Linked DNA regions of Candidatus Ruthia magnifica str. Cm (Calyptogena magnifica). The protein of the gene in region 2 binds, or shares a complex with, the protein of the main gene of each other region. Links are inferred from orthologs where the notes say so. Each region holds a gene or a part of one and is shown on either strand. Other genes may lie near its edges. The genes, in order: trxA and trxB.

What was found.
Region 1: the proteins of trxB (region 2) and trxA are in contact, whole or in part, in a crystal structure (PDB 1F6M), measured with the Escherichia coli proteins. The link is inferred for Candidatus Ruthia magnifica str. Cm (Calyptogena magnifica) from one-to-one orthologs.

The regions. Positions count from the first base shown.
Region 1 is NC_008610.1:518,651-531,273, reverse strand. The notes cover bases 4,561-7,250. They hold trxA (thioredoxin TrxA), read right to left. Parts: upstream 6,224-7,250; coding sequence 5,897-6,223; downstream 4,561-5,896. Other genes in these bases: glnD ([protein-PII] uridylyltransferase), read right to left, coding at 6,319-7,250; rho (transcription termination factor Rho), read right to left, coding at 4,561-5,777. Outside these bases: RMAG_RS02415 (polyprenyl synthetase family protein), read right to left, coding at 1-674; RMAG_RS02410 (exodeoxyribonuclease VII small subunit), read right to left, coding at 724-948; polynucleotide adenylyltransferase PcnB, read right to left, coding at 1,590-2,729; queF (preQ(1) synthase), read right to left, coding at 2,750-3,136; LPS export ABC transporter permease LptF, read right to left, coding at 3,187-4,302; more of rho, read right to left, coding at 4,515-4,560; more of glnD, read right to left, coding at 7,251-8,838; gltX (glutamate--tRNA ligase), read right to left, coding at 8,876-10,240; RMAG_RS02370 (tetratricopeptide repeat protein), read right to left, coding at 10,246-10,695; RMAG_RS02365 (Mth938-like domain-containing protein), read left to right, coding at 10,775-11,137; rod shape-determining protein RodA, read left to right, coding at 11,134-12,273. UniProt on the Escherichia coli protein: Participates in various redox reactions through the reversible oxidation of its active center dithiol to a disulfide and catalyzes dithiol-disulfide exchange reactions.
Region 2 is NC_008610.1:47,403-60,118, reverse strand. What follows is about bases 5,869-8,651. They hold trxB (thioredoxin-disulfide reductase), read right to left. Parts: upstream 7,841-8,651; coding sequence 6,896-7,840; downstream 5,869-6,895. Other genes in these bases: RMAG_RS00250 (DNA translocase FtsK), read left to right, coding at 7,889-8,651; RMAG_RS00265 (aspartate carbamoyltransferase catalytic subunit), read left to right, coding at 5,869-5,945. In the rest of the region: gshB (glutathione synthase), read left to right, coding at 1-780; fluoride efflux transporter CrcB, read right to left, coding at 777-1,169; RMAG_RS06085 (AAA family ATPase), read right to left, coding at 1,169-1,384; RMAG_RS06080 (AAA family ATPase), read right to left, coding at 1,414-1,641; RMAG_RS06180 (hypothetical protein), read right to left, coding at 1,539-1,862; RMAG_RS05940 (hypothetical protein), read right to left, coding at 2,152-2,349; RMAG_RS00280 (FAD:protein FMN transferase), read right to left, coding at 2,454-3,380; RMAG_RS00275 (lytic murein transglycosylase), read left to right, coding at 3,393-4,577; Holliday junction resolvase RuvX, read left to right, coding at 4,574-5,002; more of RMAG_RS00265, read left to right, coding at 4,983-5,868; more of RMAG_RS00250, read left to right, coding at 8,652-10,156; RMAG_RS00245 (outer-membrane lipoprotein carrier protein LolA), read left to right, coding at 10,149-10,730; RMAG_RS05745 (hypothetical protein), read right to left, coding at 11,724-12,014; ccoP (cytochrome-c oxidase, cbb3-type subunit III), read right to left, coding at 12,272-12,716.

The DNA.
Region 1 (12,623 bases), 470 kb from region 2 along the record:
TTACCTAATAACGCATCAGGCGTTTCAATATCAAGCACATCATCTTGAATTTGATACGCCAAACCAATATCCTTAGAGAAAGTATTTAGAATAACGCTGTCCTTATTATTGCACATTTTAGAAACGATTGCCCCCAAATTAACTGCACAGCTTAGTAGTGCCCCTGTTTTTTTTCGGTGCATGGTTTCTAGCGTTGCAATATTCACCTGTTTTGCAATAATAGATAAATCAATTGCTTGACCTTCTACCATTTCAAATGAGGCGTGAGTCAAAGACTTTAACAACTCAATTTTGATATCAGCACTAATTAAATCATCATTAACCAATACTTCAAATGCTAATGCTTGCAACCCATCACCTGCTAAAATTGCTTGAGCTTCACCAAAGCGTTTGTGACAAACTGGCTGATTGTGACGTATATCATCATCATCCATGGCTGGTAAATCGTCATGAATTAAAGAATAAGTATGAATAAATTCAACAGCACAACTGCTGGAATCGACCAAATTTAAATTTGTGTTAAAAATATTAGCAACACAATAAGCAAGAATAGGTCTAAAGCGTTTACCATTAGCTAGTGTGCTATAGCGTATTGCTTTAGCCAAAGAACCTTGTGCTGATAAGTGTTGGTCTAATTTAGCATTAACCCTTGTGATGTAAATATTAAAATCCATTTCTTAAAAACCCTAGTTCGATATTTAACGCTTAGAGTAGTACAAAATCTTACAAATCCTTTAATGGATTTTCGTTTGTATAATTATCTTGCTCAGTTAGCATAAAAATTTTTTGTTCTGCTTCATTTAATGCACTTTGGCATAGCTTGGTTAACGCCACACCTTTAGAAAAGTAATCAAGCGAATTCTCAAGGCTTAAATCACCAGATTCCATGGTTTTTACAATTTTTTCTAAATCGATTAAACCCTGATTAAAATCAAATTTTTTTGCCATTTTACCTTTTCCTCAACTACTTGTTTTTTTAGTATTTTATCTATTATTTTTATTGATAGTATTTTTTCAAGTATAGAAAATAATTTAATTTAAAAAGTAACCCAAATTTGTAAGCAAAGTATAAACGGCTAATTTATCAGTATTTAGACGCTTAATCATTTACTGGTAGCTGTGATAATCACTAGCGTCTATGTCAATATTTTTTCTAAACTTAGGCTCAATCAACCTTCTGGATGTTGGTATTTGATATTTGATAATCCCAGTTTTTAATGTATCGATTAAACTTTTAATGGAAAATTTAGAGGCGTTATACGAAACCCCATAAAAGGCATTGCCACAAAATATAAAACTAAACTTAAATAAATAATTCTGTCTTGATTGTTAGCTTTTATTTTTGCTAACATCAAGTTAGTTAATTCATGCAAGACAAATACATTGGTTAAGTACCATTATATTAATCAAATTTTTCATAAACATGATTCATAACACGTTGAATGGATACATAAGAAGACAAAAGTTTTTTAACTTTTTAATATCCCCATTACTTTTGACAGTGGTAAATATTCGATAGCCTTTTTGCTTTAATCCTTTAGCTAAACATAAGCCAATACCACTTAAATAGCCTGTAATTAAAACTGATTTCACTGTTGGGCTTTGGTCCAAAATTTAGCCGCTTCAACTAATTCTGGGTTAATGCTCATAGAGCGTAATAATAAAAAATCGTATGCCATTCTAAAACGTGGATTGCTTAGTAATACTTTGACTTTTTTTGGTTGCATTTTTTCCAATCTTGATTGCATTAGCCAAATATCCTTAATTATAGCACTTAACCACCTGGGTAACGAAACTTGTTTAATTTGATTAATAATCACCTCCTCAGAAGCCTGTTTCATTGCTAAAGACGAGCAACTTTGTTTCTTTTTAAGCGCAATAAAACGCTCATTATAGGCCCGCCATAAAAATACAGCAAATAAAAATACAGGCGTGACAGATTGATTTTTTTTAATTCTATCCGATGTGTTTAACAAGGCCTTTTTGATAAATTCATTCTTATGAGTTTGTTTAAATAAATATTTTAATAAACCATATTTTTCTAAGCGCTCATACACTTCAAACCCATACTCATTATGAAACAATTTAATACACTCTTCATACAAACGCACTGTAGAAATATTACCAAGAAGTGATGCTTGTTCAAAAATAGCCGACTTAATTTCATAACTCAATTGGAACTCTAATTTAGTTTGAAACCTAATAGCTCTAATCATGCGCACTGGATCTTGCTCAAACCTTATACCTGGATTGCCAATAATATGCATTTCTTTCGCTTTTATATCCTCAAGTCCGCCCACATAATCAATAATTTCTTGTGTTTTAATATCATAATAAAGCGCGTTAATATTAAAGTCCCTACGCACAACATCGTCTTCAATATTACCATAGCAATTATCACGAATAACAACACCGTTTTTAGCGGTTTGCACCTTACCCGACCTAAAAGTAGCCACTTCAATAAATTTACGTGCTGAAAACACAACGTGTACTAAACGAAATCGCCTACCAATTAAACGTGAGCGTTTAAATAATTTATGCACTTGTTCTGGCTTAGCATTAGTTGCAATATCAAAATCTTTTGGCTTTAAATTTAAGAGTAAATCTCTAACACAGCCACCTACTAGATAGGCTTTAAATCCTGCTTTATTAATAACATTAATAACCCTTAAAGCGTCTTTGTCTAGAAGTTTTTTATCAAACTTAATACTTTGATGAATAGCTTTCATAAAAAATACTAGCTCAAGTGCTATAAATCAACTTTGGCTTTAGGTGTCCAGTTTTTTTGTTTATGTTCAGTAATTATGGTTGTATAAACACCTCCACGAATATTAAAAATTGCTTTTAAGCGTATGAATCTTGGATTGCTTACTTGAACCAAATCATCAAGAATTTGGTTAGTGACTGCTTCATGAAATGCACCCTCATTTCGATACAACCAAATATACATTTTCAGTGATTTTAATTCTATACATGCTTTATCAGCAATATATGCAAAATGCAATGTGGCAAAATCAGGTTGTCCTGTTTTTGGGCATAAGCACGTAAACTCTGGCATATTAATTTGAATGATAAAATCTCGTTCAATTTTAGGATTATCAAAAACCTCTAAGACTTTATTAGGTTGATATGACATTAAACTTTTTCCTTCAAAGAAAAAAGGCGATTTTACACTTCAAAAAATTCTTAATTCCATTTATAAAAAATAAAAATCAGCAACAACATCACTAAATGCACCCACCATAGCCCAACAATTGGCGAAGATTCTCCTCGCTCTAAGGTTGATTTAGCAATTAATAAAACGTTATTATATACAATAAACATAACAACACCAACCAGTACGCCTAAATTTTTACCACTCCGTGGGGAAGTTTTTCCAAGTAATACACCAAGTACTGATAATATTAAAATACTCAAAGGCTGAGATATTCTCCATTGAAACTCTGCTATTTCTGTAAGTTTGTTAGAAAATAACAATTCAAACGTCGACTTTGATTCTACTTTCGTAACTGTACTAATAGATTTTTGCATCTTACCATCAATAATTTGCAAATCATATAGTTTAAAATTTAAGATTTTTTTATTTTTATTCGAAGGAAAGCCATGATAACGTGTACCATTTTTAAGACGTAAATACACACTGTTGGTGTTAAAGTTGGTGTATTTTTGAGCTTGCTTTGCTAAAGTTATAACTGGCTCATTATTGACCAATGTATAAATAAAAATCTCTTCCATATTTTGTTCTTTAGCATTATCAGCATCACTGACCTTTGATGCGTAAAAAACAATATCATTATTTTTAAACTCTTGAAACTCGTTTTTTTTAATAAAAGAAAATTCAGGTGTATTTTCACTACGTTCCATAATCAAGCCTCTTTGTTGCTTAGACCAAGGCACTACAACTGTTGTTAAAATAAAAATAAAAATAACAATAACAATAACAAGCGGCTGAATGAACACCATAAAATGCTTGTCACCTAGGCCTAATGAGTTCATCACAATGGCTTCTGAAGCCTTGTAAAGCTTACTAACACTCAAAATAATAGCCAATAACAAAGATAAAGACAAAATTAGAACAACATCTCTAATCATATTCAAACCAACCAATGGCAACAAGTCTGCAATAGGTATACCTTCCTTTGAAGTTTCTTTAATTATCAGCACTAATTGGTTACCAAAAACAACCAAACTAATCACAATAAATACCACACTCAAAAGCACCGATACATTACGCATTAAGTACCTAGCTAGAATGCTATTTTGTAATTTAAAAGTTCTAATTACTATAGGAGGGAGTTTCATATTTTAAGAGATCACTACACCAACCCAGTACAACTTAGAAAATACACTCTTTAGCGCCTCATGAGAGATAAGAAATAGTGCACTTTTAAAGAAAAATGCTGTTTATGGAGTTCATAAATTATATTAGGTTGGTGTGGTAGTCTCCTTGAGTATACTTAAAGTGATTGATAAGTGCTCAGCATAATTAGACAATGATTTTTAAAATCAATTTATTACTTTTTTTGCGACATTGAAGCGAAAAATTCATCATTTGTTTTGGTCAATTTTAAGCGATCAATTAAAAATTCAGCTGCCTCAACAGTGTCCATAGGATGCAGGATTTTTCGCAAAATCCATATTTTTTGTAATTCTTTTTCATTAGTAATTAATTCTTCACGACGTGTACCAGAAGCATTAATATTAATTGCTGGAAAAATTCTCTTCTCACTCAAACGTTTTTCTAAATGAAGCTCCATATTACCCGTACCTTTAAATTCTTGATAAATAACTTCATCCATTTTTGAACCGGTATCAATCAATGCAGTAGCAATAATGGTAATGCTTCCACCATTTTCAATGTTTCTAGCTGCGCCAAAAAAACGTTTAGGACGTTGTAGCGCATTAGCATCAACACCGCCTGTTAATACCTTCCCTGATGAAGGGGCAATCGTATTATAGGCACGTGCTAAGCGTGTGATTGAATCTAACAAAATAATCACGTCTTTACCTTGCTCTGCACGCCGTTTAGCTTTTTGAATCACCATTTCAGCGACTTGCACATGGCGTTTTGCTGACTCATCAAATGTTGAAGCAATCACTTCACCACGTACGGTGCGTGCCATTTCTGTTACTTCTTCAGGACGTTCATCAATTAAAAGCACAATCAATTCACATTCTGTATGATTAACTGAAATAGATGTAGCTATATTCTGCATAATCATGGTTTTACCTGCCTTAGGTGGTGCAACCAATAAGCCCCTTTGCCCTTTACCAAATGGTGCAACAAGATCAATCACTCTAGCAGTAATATCTTCGGTACCACCATTGCCAATTTCTAAATTGAGTCTTTCATTAGGATGAATAGGTGTAGGTGAGGCAAACAGCACCCTGTTTTTGACATTATTTGGATCTTCACCATTCACTTCCAATACTTTAATCAAAGCAAAGTACTTTTCACCTTTTTTAGGTGCTCTAATTTTTCCTGAAACTAAATCACCGATTGATAAATTGAAGCGTCTAATTTGATTAGGAGAAATATAAATATCATCTGCACCCGAGGTATAAGAATCATCACTTGATCTTAAAAAACCATAACCATCTTGCAGCACATCCAAAATACCATCGCCCAATATTTCTTCATCATTAGCCGCTTTAGCTTTTAGAATAATAAAAATTAATGTTTGTTTTTTAGCTCTAGAAATATTTTCTGCACCTAAAGATTGTGCTAATTCTAATAACTCTTCTGGGCTAAATTTTTTGAGTTCTGATAATTTCATGAATGTGTCCATATTAAGGGCTAAGCATTTTTACTTAACTAGAGGATATGTACCTAAAACGCCTAGAAGGTTTTGTTAAACTAAGTATTTAAAATAAAAACAATCAGTTATTTAATTTTTTAAATATTGGCATCAATAAATGTACTAAGTTCCGCTTTTGAAAGTGCACCCATTTTAGTTGCTTGAACAACACCATCAGAAAATAACAACATCGTTGGAATACCGTGAATACCGTACTTTAATAATGTTTGATCGTTCTCATCTATATTAATTTTGGTAATAATGACTTTACCATCATATTCATCAGCAATTTCATCTAATACAGACATTAATGCCTTGCATGACCCGCACCACTCAGCCCAAAAATCTACCAATACCACTTGTGATGAGTTAACAACATTTGCTTCAAAAGAAGCGTCAGTCACTACTTTAATTTTATCGTTCATATTTTTTGTAATGTTTTTCTGATAATGAAAAAAAGAAATAGCAGGACTGCTGACTGCATGAGATTATATCATTATTTAACTCGCATAATATTTTTTTACAATCTTTCTTCCAAGGCCTCTTTAAGCGCTAATTGTTCTACCATACTTAATGGTTGATTTTTAGCATTGCTAATAAAAAACACATCTTCAACCCTTTCCCCCATAGTGGCAATTCTAGCATTAATTAATGAAATATCTAATTCAAAGAAAACATAGGCAATATTAGAAAGTATGCCTTGCTTATCAATCACATTGATCTCTAATTGGGTTAAGTTCCACTGTTCATTCACATTAAAGCTAACTTTCATTTTATGATCAAAGTGTCGATATGTGTATATATCATGAGTTGTTCTTATGCTCACATCAAAATTATCCAGATCATTTTTGATTTCTTGATTTATATTGATGTGTTTAAGAGCTGCATCTTGCAAAACACTAATCGTGTTATACACTCTTCCATTCTTTGTGGTTAAAATTTTAGCATCCACAATATCAAGACCCAGTCTTTCAAGAATACTAATTAATTTAAAGAATAAGCCTTTAAAATCATCACACAGCACAAAAATATCAACCACATTGTGTTGTGAAATTTTAGAACTAACGATAATCTTATCCGAAGTTATTTTAATGGCAAAACTCAAATGCCATAAAATATCATCAATTTCATAACGCACATAATAGTCTTTAGGTAAAGCTGACAATACCCTTTCAACATCACTAATTTGATAACCTTGAGCAATAGAATCCTTAATAATAGTTTGTTTAATACCTTGTGCTCTTTGATCTACACTTGGGCGCTGATCATTATTACTTTCTAGGTATTTTTTGGTATTATAAAATAGTTTTTTTAGTAAAGAGTCTTTCCAACTATTCCATAAATCGTCTTTTGTTGCACGAATATCAGCGTTTGTTAATAAATACAAAAATTCTAAAAATTTAATTGTGACCACCTGTTCAGCAAAATGCTCAATCACTTCAAAATCACTAATATCTTGCTTTTGCGCAACCGCTGACATGAGTAAATGCTTTTCAACTAACTTTGAAACCAAATCAGTATCGCTCGTTTTTAATTGATGATGCTGACAAAACTCACGCACATCAATTGCACCCAACTGAGCATGTTCTCCATCTCTACCCTTGGCAATATCATGAAAAAGCCCTGCCAATAATAATAATTCTGGTTTTTGAATACCTTGTGCTATCTCGCTACAAAGCGCAAATTCCTTAGCAAACTCAGGTACAAAAAAACGCCTCAAATTACGAATCACAAACAACGTATGCTGATCCACTGTATAAGCATGAAATAAATCATACTGCATTAGACCCATAATCTTACCAAAAGTAGGAATATAGTGCTCTAAAATACCATAACGATTCATGAGTTTTAACGCTTTATTAACTCCTTGATTTTGTTGTAATAACTCAATGAATAGGCGATTATTCTTGCGCTTTTTGTAATAATGAAAATCAATTAAACTAATGCTATTTTGCATTTGTCTAAGCGTTTTTGCACTGATGCCACGCACATAATTATGCTTAGCAATGAGTAAAAATATTTCCATAAAAGCAGATGGCGTTTGAATAAAAACTTGATCATTAATTGAATAAATATAACCATAACTAATCATAAAGCGACTGTTCAAACGTTGTGTATTTAAAATCTCATCTTCTAATAATTGTAACAAAATGTCATTAAGGCGCGACACTCTAGTCACAGTTTGATAATAATCCTTCATAAAAGCTTCAACTGACAAAGAATCTCCATCAACATAACCCAGCATGGTTGCCACAGATTTTTGATATTGAAATGCAAGCCTGTCTTCACGTCGATTAGCGATAATATGCAGTGCAAATCTGACTTTAAATAAAAACAGTTGTGATATTTTTAATAACTCATACTCAGTCGTTGTTAAATATTGCTTATCGACCAGTTCAAACAAAGTATTGACATCAAAATACCACTTTGCTACCCAAACAATTGTTTGAATATCTCTTAGACCGCCAGGACTTTGTTTGATGTTTGGTTCTAAATTATAGGCAGTATTGGATAAATTTTGATGACGATTGTGTTGTTCTTTTTGCTTTTCAACTAAAAATGATTGATTTGACCAAACGCTAGATTTAATCACAGCCTTCATCTTTAAAAATAAAGATACTTTACCTAAAATAACACGAGATTCTAATAAACTAGTCACCACACTAATATCATCAATCACACTAATACAATCCTTTAAATCCCGAGTTGCATGTCCTACTTCTAAATTCACATCCCATAAAAATGTTAAAAAGCTAGCAATACTTTGTTGATAGGTATCATGCGCATCATCAGGAATTAAAATCAACAAATCTATATCCGAATACGGATGCAATTCGCTTCTACCATAACCACCAACAGCCACCAAACATAACTGATTTGAAAGGTTCAAGCTTTGCCAAATATCTTTAAGTAATTGATCAATCCCCTCACTTCTAGACAATACAAGTGTTTGAGTTACTTCTGGATTATTTAAAAAAATAACCTTGATTGAATCTTGTAGTGCTTGATACTGAGTTTTAAATATTGATAAATCTATCATATTTATGGGTATTTTTTACTATTGCTTATTCTATCTTTTAAGAATCAATCGCCATTTTTAAACGTGATAACGCTTTATTTTTACCAACCAGTTCAGCTACAATATCAATACTACCTGCATTGCCATTACCACTTAGTGCAAGCCTGAATGGTTGGCCTACTTTACCAAAACTAATGTTAAGCTCAAAACACACTTCTTTAACAGCTTGTTTAATGTTGTTGGCTTTCCAGATTCTTAGAGCTTCTAGTTTTGCAAATAAATGCTTGAGTGGTGTTTTATCTTTAAGGTATCTTTTGGCAAGTTTTTCATCAAAAGTATCGAAATCTTGATAAAACATTTTTACTTCACCTGCCATGTCAACCAAAGTTTTACATCTATTTTGCAAGTATTGAACAACCGCTTCAATATTAGGCGCATTTGTAATAGTAATTGCCTGGTTTTGCAGATGCCAAGTTAAATTATTAAGCAAATTTTCAACACTAGAATTTTTAATAATTTTTTGATTGAGCCATAAAAGCTTATCCTGATTAAAACTTGCAGGCGCCTTATTGATGCTCTTTAATTCAAATAATTTAACAATTTCATCCATAGAAAATATTTCTTGGTCTCCATACGACCAACCCAAACGAGCTAAATAATTAAGCAAAGCTTCAGGCAAAAATCCCGCATCTCGATAAGTCATGATACTTACAGCGTCATGACGTTTTGAAAGACGTGCACCATCACTGCTTAAAATCATGGGTAAATGAGCAAATTCTGGTAAATGCCAGCCTAATGCCTGATAAAGGTTAATTTGCTTGGGGGTGTTGTTAATATGGTCATCACCACGAATAACACAATCAATTTGCATATCATGGTCATCAACTACCACAGTTAAATTATAAGTTGGTGTGCCATCGCTGCGAACGATAATTAAATCATCCAATTCTTTATTATTGATTGAAATTTGCCCTTTAATCACATCATTAAAAATCACCAAACCATCTTCTGGATTGTTAAAACGTACAACACCATCATTTAGATTCTTATCTCGACAACAACCGTCATACCTGACTTTTTTACCTTGCTTGATTAAATCTTCATGTAAGATTTGTAGGCGCTCTTTAGAGCATTCACAATAATAGGCTTTTTTTTCATCTAATAGTTGCCGAACAACTTGCTTGTACCGATTAAAACGATCTGTTTGATAAAAAGGGCCTTCATCATAGTCAAGCCCAAGCCAATTCATACCTTGTAAAATTGCATCAACGGATGCTTGGTTTGAGCGCTCTAAATCTGTATCTTCAATACGTAATACAAATTTACCATGTTGCTTTTTGGCCCAAACCCAAGCAAAAAGTGCAGTTCTAGCACCGCCTATATGTAGGCAGCCTGTTGGGGATGGAGCAAATCTTGATTTCATTATTATTATGGACTTACTCTATCAGCTTTGTCAAACCAATATTTCGCTTTTTCTAAATCTTGTTTAACCTCTTTATCATCTTCAAACAACATGCCTAGTGCATACATCGGACCAGGAATGCCAAATTCAGCGCCTTTTTCAAACCACTCAATAGACTTTACAATATCTTTTTCTACGCCTTCGCCAGTCATATATGCTACACCTAGCATGTGATGAGCAAATGCATGCCCTTGACTTGCTGCTTGCAGGAAGTTTTCAAATCCTAAAGGCTGGTTTTCGACCATACCTAAACCATTCATTTGCATCATACCAACACGCCATAAAGCCTCAGTATTACCCTTTGTGGCAAGTGGGGCTAATAATTGATACGCCATGGTAAAATTCTTAGTATCAAATGCAGTAACGCCGCTGGATAAATCTGCATCGTATATGTCTGTATTGCTTAAATTTGACATCTGCCTCTCTAATATAGAAAGTAATTAATTTTACACTGTTATAATATGCTTTTACTCACCAAATAGTCACTGTAATATCATGGAATTTAACCAACAAGAAGCAAGTTATAACAGTATTGTTTCTATCGAAGAACGCTATGTTAAATTAGCACATGCACAGTTTAAAATTCCTTGTTTTATTTCTTCTCGTTATTATTGTGAAGTTGATATGGCTCATCTTGATGATATTGATAAAATTTCATTATTTCCCCTGTCTAATCAAGATGATATTGATTTACTAATTATCGGCACAGGTGCAACACATCAATTTTTACACCCAAAACAACAAGAGGCTATTCGGCAAATGGGTATTGGCACTGAAAGTATGAATAATAAATCAGCATGTCGAAGTTTTAACTTACTATTATCTGATACCAGATCTGTTGGTTTGTTATTGTTATGAAATTATTAAGTATTGCAAAAATACGCCATTATTGGCATTACTTTAAGATGGATACGCCTTTATTTTTATTGATTATAATACTCAGTGGATTTGGACTTGTTGTGCTTTATTCAGCCTCAGCGAGCTCTATACAAACTATTTATAAACAAGTGTTTCATTTTGTACTAGCAATTAGTGCGATGCTAGTAATTGCCCAAATACCACCCTACCAACTTAGGCGTCTTTCTCCTTACTTGATGTTGTTTGGTATCTTTTTACTGATTTTAGTCTTAGTTTTTGGCTCAAGCAGTGGTGGCGCTCAACGCTGGCTTAATTTGGGTTTTATACGTTTTCAGCCTTCTGAAATTATGAAAGTTATCGTCCCTATCGCCATTGCTTCAATTCTTAGTGAAAAAACCTTGCCGCCAAAACCACTACCTATTTTTTTATCCATTGTTGCCATTATTTTAATCGTAATACTCATTGCCAAACAGCCAGATTTGGGCACTTCGCTATTAATTGGCGCTTCTGGCTTTTACGTGTTGTTTTTTTCAGGCATCCATGTTCAAATTCTTAAAAATAATTGGTTGAATTTTGCACTAATTTCATCAATTATCACCTCAGGTGCTTATGTTACATGGAGCTATCTATTAATGGATTATCAAAAAAAACGCATCCTAACTTTGATTGACCCAAGTTCTAACCCGTTAGGTTCTGGCTATCATATCTTGCAATCAAAAATTGCGATTGGATCTGGCGGTCTGGTTGGCAAAGGTTTGGAGCAAGGCTCTCAATCTCAACTTAATTTCCTACCTGAGCATGCAACTGATTTTATCTTTGCTGTGATCGCTGAAGAATTGGGTTTTATAGGTGTTATATTCTTATTTATTTTGTACGGGCTAATTATCTATCGATTATTGGTAATTTCTTTCCAGTCAGAAGATAATTTTTCAAAACTATTAGGTGCGAGTTTAACTCTCATCTTCTTTACTTATATTTTTGTTAATATTGGCATGGTATCTGGGCTATTACCTGTAGTGGGTGTGCCATTACCACTGATTAGTTATGGCGGTTCATCACTCATCACTTTAATGTCTAGCTTTGGCATTGTCATGGCAATTCGCAAGCACAAAACACCAAGATATTTACAAAATTAATTTATTTTTCTAGCTTGATTGCTGCTAAAACTTTACCAGCGACTCATGATTTTATTAAAAAAATGGTTTTAACAAAGATGAATTACTCTTTATTTTTTTAAATAAAGAGCTAACACTTGTAGATAAAAATTTGTTTATTACTAAACAACGTATTAAAAATGACATCAACTTTTGACAAGGTAACTTAATAACGCTTAAACATACTGAAAAGTAAATACTGGGTTAATTGGCAAAAAATAAACCTAGGTATCATTTGTTCTTTGATTGCTAATACCTTAGCAGGTATTAGTGTCGGTCGATGTCATTACCCTATTAACTTAGAATAATGTATCTGCAAAAATTATTGTTAC
Region 2 (12,716 bases):
AGTAATAATCTTGATCATTGGTTTGAAAGAAAAACTAATGTAGTTATGACACTTGATGAATTTGACGTCATTTTAATGCGCAAGGATCCCCCATTTGATATGACCTATATTTATAGCACTTATTTATTGGAGCAAGCTGAAAATAAAGGTGTATTAGTCGTTAATAAGCCCCAATCCTTACGCGATGCCAATGAAAAATTATTTGCCCTTAATTTTCCACATTGTATGCCAAAAACGCTGGTCAGTGCTAATCAAAACAAGATTAAAGCCTTTATTAAAACACAAAATACTGCTGTCATTAAACCACTTGATGGCATGGGGGGATATGATATTTTCAAACTTGAATCATATGATATAACGATAGATGCCGTATTAAAACGCCTAACAAACAACGGTAAACACCCAATCATGGCTCAAGCGTTTTTGCCCGACATTGACAAAGGTGATAAACGTATTTTGTTGATTAATGGTAAACCAGTTGATTATGCACTTGCCCGTATTCCTGCCAAAGGTAATTTTAAGGGCAACCTTGCCGCTGGTGCTAAAGGCGTTGGACAGCTATTAAGTGATAGAGATAGATATCTATGCGAACAAATCGCACCTACACTTAAAACCAAAGGCTTAATATTTGTTGGGTTAGATGTCATTGGTGATTATATTACTGAGATTAACGTTACCAGTCCAACTTGCATTCGCGAGCTAGATACGCAATTTAACCTTAATATTGCAGGTGAATTACTTAATGTTATTGAACAAAAAATTAGCACTAATCGCTACTAAGAAATCAATAAATATCGGGTCAATGCTGTGCCTATACCAACAGCAGACAGAGATAGGACAACGTTAAGTAATATATTAAGCCCTGCTTGTCCATAATGCCCAAGACTAATCATTTCAATAGATTCCCAAGATAGGGTTGACATGGTTGTTAATGATCCAGTTAAGCCGATCAGCAGCATCAACCGGTATGCTTCACGTAAGGCAGCTTTTTCAAGCACAATCACCACCAACATGCCTGCCAAAAACGAGCCCAAGACATTCACGCCTAAAGTGCCATAAGGAAAACCTGAGCCAAGTGTAGTGTTCATTAATTGGATTAAATAATAACGCATACTAGCACCAATAGTTGCACCGACACCAATTAATAGAATTGTGAGCAAAACACTCATTACAAACCTCTTAGTTGTTTCAATTTTTCACCAATTTTAATCTCTAAACCTCGATTGCTAGGCTGATAAACCTGCCCACCAAATTCGTTTGGAAAATATGTCTTCCCACGTGCAAATGCATCAGACTCATCATGTGCATAGCGATACTCTTTTCCATAACTCAATTCATTCATCAACTGAGTCGGCGTATTGCACAAATATTTTTGCACAAGCAAATCTGGCGTTTTTTGACTTCAGCCATCGCTCAGTTAAATACTTTACACGGTATTAGACTTTGGTGCAACTGCACATACACCACAGCTGGCCCCGCTCGATTGCCTTCTTTAGCGCCCATACGCGTAAATATATCCCAAGTATTAAGTGTAATTTCTAGCACACATGGATCAGCATTGCCAATGTCTTCTGAGGCAATTGCCAATAAACGTCTAGCAATCGTTTTTGCATCGCATCCAGAAACCAACATTCTTGCCATCCAATACAAAGCCCCATCAGGAGACGAACTACGTACTGATTTAGAAAAGTAGATAATTGTTGATAAAAAATATCACCACCTTTATCAAAGGTACTAATTTTATCTTGTAGCAGCTGATTAATTGATTCAGAATTTAATGAGGTTAATTCTGATAAAGAAATTTGCTCTACAATATTAATCAATCTGCACGTATCACCGTTGTTTGCACTAATAATTTGCATTCTAAGCGTCTCATCCAGTAAAGTTAATGATTCATGCTTGAACGCTCTTTGTAATATTTGTTCAAGTTCCTGTACGTTCAACACATTTAGTGTATAAACACTTAAACGTGAAAATAGCGCTTTATTAATTTCAAAAGAAGGATTTTCAGTCATTGCACCAGTCAGCACTAATAAACCTGACTCAATATGTAGTAAAAGCCATCTTACTAGACTTTATTAAAACGATGAATCTCATCTACAAATAGCAGTGTTTGTTTTCCTATTTTCTAGAGTTTTTTAGTATTTTCAACTACTGATCGTAATTCTTTCGCCCCATCACGGCACTTAATTGTTCAAAATATCCTTTGACTTGACTGACAATAATCCTTGCTAAAGTGCTTTTACCCGTATCTGATGACCCCCATAAAATTATTGAGTGTAATCGTTGGTTATCAATCTCTTGACGAAATGGATGCCTAGTGTTTAACATGATTGACCAAAAAATCATCTAGGCCCTTTAGTCTTAAGATTTCAGCAAGTGATCTATGGTTAGGCATGTTTTTATTTTAAATAAAACACTGACATGTTCAGTGTAAATATTCAAGCTTTATTTCAACGAATTTTCAACACTTTAAAATCATACTGCTGGCTCAAAATAAGCACCACTGATAGATTAAGTTGTTGTGCTAATATTTGAGCCTTTTGGCTACCCATTGCCATCATAGCAGTTGCATAGGCATCTGCTATCATAGCACTATTGTGAATCACACTAACAGAACTTAGGTTAGTACTAGCAGGCAATCCAGTATGGGGGTTTATAATGTGTTGATATTTTTTACCTTGCCATTTTAGATAATTGCGATAATCCCCTGAGGTGGCAACAGCTTGATTTTGTAATTCAATGGCAATCGGCATGCTATGATTTGGCTTTTCAATGCCAATTGTCCACTGCCCTTGAACCATTACCTCACCACCAATTTCCACCATAAAATTTTTAAGTCCTTTCTTGATTAGGATATTTGTCACCACATCCACACCATAACCCTTGGCAATGGCAGATAAATTAATATGCACATCTTTAAGTTTTTTAACCCGTGAATTATCCAAACGTAAATACTCAATAGATGAAATTGCTAGTGCTTGGCCTATCTTCTCTAGACTGGGCTTTTCCTGTACTTTGATAGTACCAAAACCCCAAATATTAATCAACCGACCCATGCCAGAATCAAAAAAACCTTGCGTCTGCTTGTGTATTTTTTTTGCTTGACTTAAAACAAAAAACAATTCATCTGATACCTTTATCCATTGATTAATCGGTGCTTTATTCAATTGTGAAAGTTCAGAAGTTTCATTCCAAGTAGAAAATATCTGCTCAATTTCATCAAGACGTCTATCAATCATTAATTGTGAAACATAGTTATTGTTGATTTTGATACTATAACTAGTACCCATTGTAGTACCAGTGATAGTTTGTCTTGTTTCATCAGCACTACAAGCACTTAAAAATAAAAAAATAAAAATTATCAATAATGTAGGCATTATAATTTTGGTATGTTAAGATTTATTTATTTTTTACTGATGACATCTCTTGTATATGCAGATGATACCCAAGGTTTATCTAATACGTATAGTTTTGAACAATTCTTAAGCAATATTCGTTTTCAAGCTACAAAATTAGGCATCTCGCAAACCACACTTAATAACGCTTTTAATGATTTAACGCCAAATCCAAAAGTATTAGAATATGACCGTAACCAAGCAGAATTTAATCTTAATTTTTGGCGTTACCTAAACTTAAGAGTGAATCAAAATAGGCTTGACAAAGGCATGGAAAAGCTTCAACAATACCAAAAATACCTACAAGAAAATTATAAAAAATACGGCGTACCATCACAAATTGTTGTGGCTTTTTGGGGTTTAGAAACCAATTATGGTAAAAATGTTGGCAAAATGCATCTAATTCGTTCGCTTGCCACATTAAGTTTTGACAAGCGCCGACGTGAGTTTTTTACACATGAATTATTAACTTTACTCAAATTGATTGATGAAAAAAAACTGCCTTTAAATGCCCAAGGCTCTTGGGCAGGAGCAATGGGAAATATGCAATTTATACCCACCAATGTCGCCGCTTACGCTATAGATGCTAACACTGACGGAAAAATTGATTTGTGGCACACACAAGCAGACATTCTTGCAAGTGCAGCACATTTTCTAAAAAAAAATGGTTGGCACCAAGGTGAACGTTGGGGGCGTGAGGTTAACATTCCTAAAGCTTTTAATTATCATCTGGCAAATTTAAGCACTAAAAAAACAGTCAATGAATGGCAAACATTAGGTATACGTACAATTTATAACACCAATTTACCCAATTCAACCATGCAAGCTTCGCTCATATTGCCTATGGGCTATAATGGTCCAGCGTTTTTAGTTTATCAAAACTTTCACGCCATTCTTAGGTGGAATCATTCAATTTTATATGCATTATCTGTGGGACATTTGTCTGATCGTTTAATCGGTGCAAATCAATTATTTGCAAAATCTATTACCGAGCCTTCACTGAGTCGGAATAATATTAAACAAATTCAAACCACACTAAACCAACTTGGCTTTGATACAGGTGAACCTGATGGCATTCCAGGCCCCAGGACCCGTCATGCAGCGCGAGCCTACCAAAAAGAAAACGACTTACCGATTGATGGCTACGTTGGCTATCAATTATTACAACAACTTCAGTGAATATTAGCGCTTATTTGGGATTTGATGTTGGCACTAAGCGCACTGGTATTGCAATCGCCAATAGTTTAACCATGCAAGCAACGGGTATCAAGGTAATTAAGCACCATAAAAATGGCTCAACCAATTGGGTGGCATTTAATGAAGTTATTAGTGCTCATAATATTAACAAGTTCGTCGTTGGCTTGCCATTTAACCAACAAGGTAAAGAGCAGACAATGACTTTTATTGCCAAATCGTTTGGCAATAAGTTAAAAAATCGCTACCAAATTGAGGTTGAGTTTATCGATGAATATTTATCCTCAAATGAGGCCAAAAAACTTTTAAAATACAATCATCATCATCACAACGCGCAACGTGACGATGTCGACAAACAATCATCACAGTTAATATTACAAACATGGCTCAATGAAAAAAGATTTGATTAGTAACCACATTCAACTAGATGACTCCGGTAAATTAATTCATCTACTAGGTCTTGAGGGTCTTTCTAAACAATATTTAATTCACATTCTTGATACGGCCGATAGCCTGATTGACGTCTCTGGTAATTTAAAAAAATCCAAAGCACTAGATGATATTTTTGTTGCTAATTTATTTTTTGAACCATCAACGCGTACGCGTAACACATTCGAGATTGCCGCAATGCGCAGCAGTGCCAATGTCATTAACGTTGACCTTGCAAACTCAGCACTCAAAAAAAATGAAGATTTGCTTAACACTATGCGCACACTTAAGGCTATGCAAATTGATATGTTTGTGATTCGCCATAAACAAAATGGCCTACCACACCACGTGGTACAACATTTAAAAGATGTCTCTATTCTAAACGCAGGTGATGGCATTAATGCACACCCAACCCAAGCACTACTTGATATGCTTAGCATTCGCCAACACAAAAAAACATTTGAGAATTTATCAGTCGCTATTGTGGGCGATATCACTCATTCACGTGTTGCTCACTCTGATATTCAAGCACTTAAAACACTAGGTACGACTGATATTCGCCTCATTGCCCCAAAAGTCTTACAATATAATTTGGCACCTTGTTCAGTAGTTAAACATTTTGATGATATTGAGCCAGGGCTTAAAAATTGCGATGTGGTGATTGTATTAAGATTACAAAAAGAACGTATGATTGAAGCCGATATTCCCAATGAACAAGAATATTTTGATAATTTTGGACTCACGCCAAAACGCCTAGCATTAGCAAAACCAGATGCTATTGTAATGCACCCAGGCCCAACTAATCGTGGTGTTGAGATTGATTCAAATGTGGCTGATGGCAATCAATCAATCATCTTACAACAAGTCACTAATGGCATTGCAGTACGTATGGCAGTCATGCAAATTCTTGTTAACAAATCATGAGTAAAAAACTTATTTGATCAATTAAAACCACGTTACATCATCTAAATACAGACGATGTTATCTCTAGCACATGACGTTTTAGGCTTATTTTGCTTGCGTAAACTTAATGACTAGTTAAATGAAGTATTTGAGAATATTTATTTAAATAATCTTCATGAAAGTTTGCCCTTGAAACATTGACATAAATTTTTAATAAACTCTATATTTTCAATTGCTAACTGCTAATGAAAAGGAGAAATTAGGCGCACAATCCAGCATGTTAATAGTGTGTCAGGGTTATTATAATAGGCTTATGCTTTATAAAAGTATCAACCATAGATAAAGACCGTCTTAGAAATGATTACTAATTTACTTGACAATGAAAAAACGCTCAAAATCTTAGTGAAATTATTAAATTTATAGAAGCGTATCACTGATTCAAAAAATTCTCCAACTCTACAAATAAAACTATATTAGCTCTGAAATACTACACTAGTCTAAAAATGCAATTTATTAACAGAAGGCTTAGGTTAGACCTGTTAAATTGTACTTGATTAATAGAAGTATACGTTTTATTTTCACAAACATATTCTAAATGAATATGTCGCCACCTTGTCTCTTGAGGAGAGGGTTCATAGGGGAGAGTGGCAACATGCAAGTATTTTATCATAAAATAATAATATTGCAAATATATTATATTATAAAACTATAATATAAATTAATACACTAAAACATCGTCATTTCTTTGATACTTTTTAAACTACACAATTGATAAAATAATGACTTACGTAAAACATAGCCTTCTGACTGGCTTTAACAAAAAACACATTTTAGTGCACTTAATTGAATATGGTGGCCACACCTAGAATTGAACTAGGGACACAGGGATTTTCAGTCCCTTGCTCTACCAACTGAGCTATGTGGCCTTTATGTTCTTTTTTGGCAAAAAGAGAATTATACCTTTAAAAAGTTTATTCGCCTAAAAATCGCTCAGCATCTAATGCTGACATACAGCCAGACCCAGCTGAGGTAATCGCCTGACGATAAATATGGTCTGTCACATCACCTGCTGCAAATATACCCTCTACACTAGTCTGCATTGCATTACCTTGTGTACCACTTTGTACTTTAATATAACCATGAGACATTTCTAAATGTCCTTCAAAAATAGCTGTATTAGGCGTATGACCAATGGCAATAAACACACCATGTACATCAATGTTTTTTGTCTTGCCATCATTATCTTTTAAACGAAGCCCTGTTACACCCATGGTATCACCCAATACCTTATCAAGGTTATGATTATATTCGATCGTAATATTACCTATTTTTGCCTTTTCAATTAACTGGTTAGATAAAATCTTTTCAGAAGAAAATTTATCCTTACGATGGATAATAGTAACGTGATCGGCAATATTTGACAAAAATAACGCTTCTTCAACTGCGGTATTACCGCCACCAATCACTGCCACCTTTTGCCCACGATAGAAAAATCCATCGCACGTTGCACAAGCAGACACACCCTTGCCTTTAAATTTTTCTTCTGACTCTAAACCTAAATAATGTGCACTTGAGCCCGTTGCAATAATCACTGCATCTGCTGTGTAAGTGGTTGTCTCACCTTTTAAAACAAAAGGACGCTTGGTAAAATTAACTGATGTAATTGTGTCGTTAAGGATTTGTGTGTCAAAACGCTCGGCATGTTTTTTCATACGTGCCATTAAATCTGGACCCTGAACGCCAGCAACATCTCCGGGCCAATTATCTACACCCATGGTGCTCATTAGTTGACCACCTTGCTCCATGCCACTTACAATAATAGGGTTAAGATTAGCTCTAGCCGCATAAACTGCAGCAGAATAACCCGCAGGGCCTGAGCCAATAATCAATACTTTACAATGTTTATTTTCGCTCATATAAATACTTTATACTTTGTGAACACATTCCAAGCATTATAAACCACTTTGAAAAAAATTAACAAAATAAGCACAAAAAGATACTCAAAAAAACCTCGTACCAAAATAGTCAGTGAAATACTATTTATCTTTTTAAGTGCCGTGGGTCTTATTTTTTTATCTGCCTTATTTACCTATTCTGCTAACGAAAATCCTTATTCTGGAGATGTTGCTCTGGTTGCGCCAGTTGCTAATCTTTCAGGTGTATTTGGTGCTTATTTAAGTGATATTTCTTTATCTATTTTGGGTTATGGTGCCTATTTAATACCAATCTCATTAATATGGCTAGGCTGGAATATCCACAAACGTACCGATCAAGAAAAGCCAAAATATTCAGTAACCACCCTTCGTTTTATCGCACTTGTCACGTTGATTGTCTTTAGCACAGCATTTTTAACTCAAAACTTCGTAGATACGAGCACATCTGGTGGTTATATTGGTATTACCATGCATCGTTACTTTGGTATTTTATTTGGCTCTGCAGCACTCATTATTTATCTTAGTATTATGATGATTAGCTTTAGCATTGCTAGTAGCACTTCATGGATTAATATTTTCTCCTCTATTCGCGATATATTGAATCGTATTTTTACAAAAATACTCGATATTAGAACACAGTCTAAAACTAAAAAAGCTATAAAAACTTCTGTCACCTCCAAGTCCAGCACGCTTACTAAAATAAAAAAAGGAAAGGAAAGATCAAATAAGAACATTAAAAAAAGTACCTCTTATAATCTATTTAACACGACAATCGTTACTGGTTTACCAAGCCTAGATTTACTTGACGAGCCAACTGAACATACTATGGGTTATTCTAAACAAGCACTAAAAGAGATGTCACAGCAAGTTGAAATCAAGCTTAAAGATTTTGGTTTTTATGTGTCAGTTACTACAGTTACTCCTGGCCCTGTAGTTACTCAATTTGAAATATCGCTTGCACCTGGTGTTAAGGTCAGTCAAATTATGAATCTTAACAAAGACTTGGCTCGTGCTCTATTGGTTAAAAGTGTGCGTATTGTTGATGTTATCCCTGGAAAGCCTGTTATTGGCTTGGAAATTCCAAATACACAACGTGAAATTATCAGCCTTAAAGAAATTCTTGCTTCTGAAAATTTTATCAAATCTAGTTCTATTTTAACCATGGGTCTGGGTAAGAATATTAATGGCATTCCCATTACTGCTAATCTATCAAAAATGCCGCACTTGCTTGTTGCTGGTGCAACTGGTATGGGTAAATCAGTTGGGCTAAATGCAATGATTTTAAGTGTGCTTTTTAAAGCCAAGCCAGAAGAAGTGCGCATTATTATGATTGACCCTAAGATTGTTGAACTGGCTTGTTATGCTGATATTCCACACTTACTTACGCCTGTTATAACAGATATGAACCAAGCTGCTTCTGCATTGTGGTGGTGTGTTAATGAAATGGAACGTCGTTATTCATTATTGGCTAAGTTTGGCGTACGTAATATTGAAGGCTTTAATGAGAAGGTCAAAAAATATAAGGATGAAGGTAAGCCTCTGCTTGATTCATCATTTAATTCAAGCACCGCCGATGAAGATGAAACAGTGCCTGAGTTAGAAGTACTACCGCTGATTATGCTGGTGATTGACGAATATGCCGATATGCTTGGCGCCCTTGCCCAAGAGGATCGCGCCAAGGCTAAACGTGTTGAGATGCTCATTGTGCGCTTAGCACAAAAAGCTCGAGCTTCAGGTGTTCACATTATTATTGCCACGCAACGCCCAAGTGTGGATGTCATTACTGGTCTGATTAAATCTAACATACCCACGCGTATTGCCTTTAAAGTATCTTCAAAAGTTGATTCGCGTACCATTCTTGATCAAGGTGGCGCTGAACAATTACTCGGTATGGGTGATATGTTATATATGACACCAGGCATGTCACACCTTACTCGTGTACACGGCGCCTTTGTTGATGACGGCGAGATTGAGCGCGTAGTTAGTTTCTTAAAAGAAAACTCTGAAACTAATTATCTAGATGACATTCTCAACACACATAGTGAATCGGATAATTTACAAGACTCAAACAGCACTTTAGACACCTCAAGTGAACTTGATGCTTTGTATGATGAAGCAGTACAAATTGTAACCTCATCAGGTCGTGCTTCAATCTCTAGTCTACAACGTCGCATGCGTATTGGCTATAACCGTGCAGCACGTATTATTGAAGATATGGAGAATAGTGGCGTGGTGAGTAGTATGAACAAGTCTGGTAATCGTCAAGTATTAGCGCCTAAACTAATGACTAATGACTAATTTTTTAAGCACTCTAATACTTATATTTTCTAATTTTAGCTTTGCTAACAGTAATCACGGGTTTTCTAATTTTTTCAACTCATTTGAACGTTTAAGTGCCAATTTTACACAAATCACCTATAGCAACACAGGCACACTGTTAGCCAGTTCTTCTGGAACTTTACTATTTAAACGCCCACAACAACTTATTTGGCATACACTAATACCAAACGAGCGAATACTACTGTTAAATAATACTGAATTGTGGCTAATCGATATTGAATTAGAACAAGCCAGCTTAATACAAGCAACCAACTTAACACAAACACCATTATATTGGCTGATTAGTCAACCTAGCGATATCAGTCATACGCCACAATATACACACACAAAAGATAAGATTGATTGGTATAGCACTCAGCAAGCCAACCAATTGAGTTTTGGCTTTAAAGATGATGTGTTACAAGCAATTACGTTTAACAATAAACTAGATCAAACAATTTTAGTCAACTTTGATTCAATATCCATCAACCCAAACATTAAAATAAACGCCTTTGAGCTAAACCTTGCACCAGAATTTGATGTACTTAGATAGTTTTTGGAAATTGAGTTTTGCTCAAAGCAACATATGCATCAAACATTATGCAAATGTTACGAATCAATAATTGATCTTTATCTATTACGGTTTTGTTATTTTAAGCAAGACATTCTCACTCAACTCAAACAAGCTACTCAACGCCCAATGTTTTTTCATTCTTAGAAAAGCCACCACCCATATTGCAAGCCTCAAGCAAATAATACCACAATAAAAACACACAGTACCACAAAATAGAATATGATGATATAATAAAAGTAGACTTCTGCCTACCGTACAAGTTGAGTAATTTTACAAAAATAAGATGATGGCTTTTAATGCAACTGAATATTCTAAACTTTATATTAATAATAAGGGGCTATTTAAATTAACCAAAATTGACGAAAGAGACGATGAGATCGTAGCATATTATCAGCAAAAAAGATGTAGTTTCGACAATATCCCCTCCCATAACTACGATGTATCTACAAATTTTGTTAAAAACAACCATGTTGTATTTTCCAGAAAAGTAGTAGCTAATTTAATGGCAAAAAATCATCAATTTTCATTCAATTTTTGACTGATAACGTACAACCAGCTTAGTTAAGTGCCTAAGTGTTGCAACTAAAAACCACTAAATAAAAAATAGACCGGTACTTGATACACAACAAAATTAACAATATATTTGAATATCCCTATTCAAAAATTTTTTCAAAAGTGCTAGTAGAGCTTAAAAAGGATGACATTTGGATAAAATTACTCGTCTTTTAAAATCAATCGATATGTACACCAATAAAAAAACTAATCCTATTTTTAGTTAGTCAGTATTGCCGTATAAGATGAGATTAAAAATCATAACACAAATGCAGATAATACTAAAAAGCTCTAAAGATAAATGTTTGATTATAAGTACTATTCTCTAAACTACTACTAAATAAACCAAACAGGCTTATTAGCCCATACAAAGGGTACACGAATAGATATTGATACTATTTGGATACGGTATAGGCATAATTATTTCAGCTTCATCATCAAAATGATTCTAGTGGGCAAGTTACTACTTGTACAGGTAATATTGAACACAGTAATGCGGTTGGCTTTGCCAAGACTCACCAATATAACCCTTCTTAATCTGCCAATCACATTCATCATATTACGCATTTTGTTAATCCTTACTAAAAGATGAGCAAAAATCTTGAAAACCAAAAAAGCGTAACTGCCTACAATAACCATCATCATGAATGTAAAAAATTCTAATAATTTATTAAGTATGTCTAAAAAGTAGGTAGAAATATTTTTACTCATATTACTATTTTTTTCAGTATAACTTAGTATATTAAAAAGAGTAAATGCTGATAAAACACCTTGTGTATAGGTTAAAAATAGCTATCTAAGTGATAATCTTAAAAAATTTGATGCCGAAGGCCGGACTCGAACTGGCGACCTACTGATTACAAATCAGTTGCACTACCAACTGTGCTACTTCGGCATTAGATGGAGAATTATACCTACAAAGCTAATAAATATTTTAATAAAATCTCATAATAGAAGCATTAAGCACTTTATTTAACAACAATACCGTCACCTAATTGATGCACATAAACAGTAAGTTTTTTAATTTGAACAGCATCAATAACATTTGAATGACCAAATGCTGGCATAACAGCATCTTGTGTTAATGGATCACTTACTTGACCTACACCATGTAATATTGTACGCACGACTGATGCATGTTGATTATCTGCTTTAAAACGATAAATACTATCACTTAAATTAGCGCTGCCTAATAATTGATTACCCTTCATATTAGGGCCATGACAAGCAATACAACCTTTGCTCATATATAAAGCCTTAGAAGCTGGATCTGGATTACCGTTTTTACCCTTGCCTGTTTCAATTAAAAAAGTAGCTAATGTGTTTGCATCAGCATCTGAAATACCTAACATACGCGCTGGCATATTCCCTTTGCGGCCATTAGCAATGGTTGTGCTAATTTGTGACAACTTA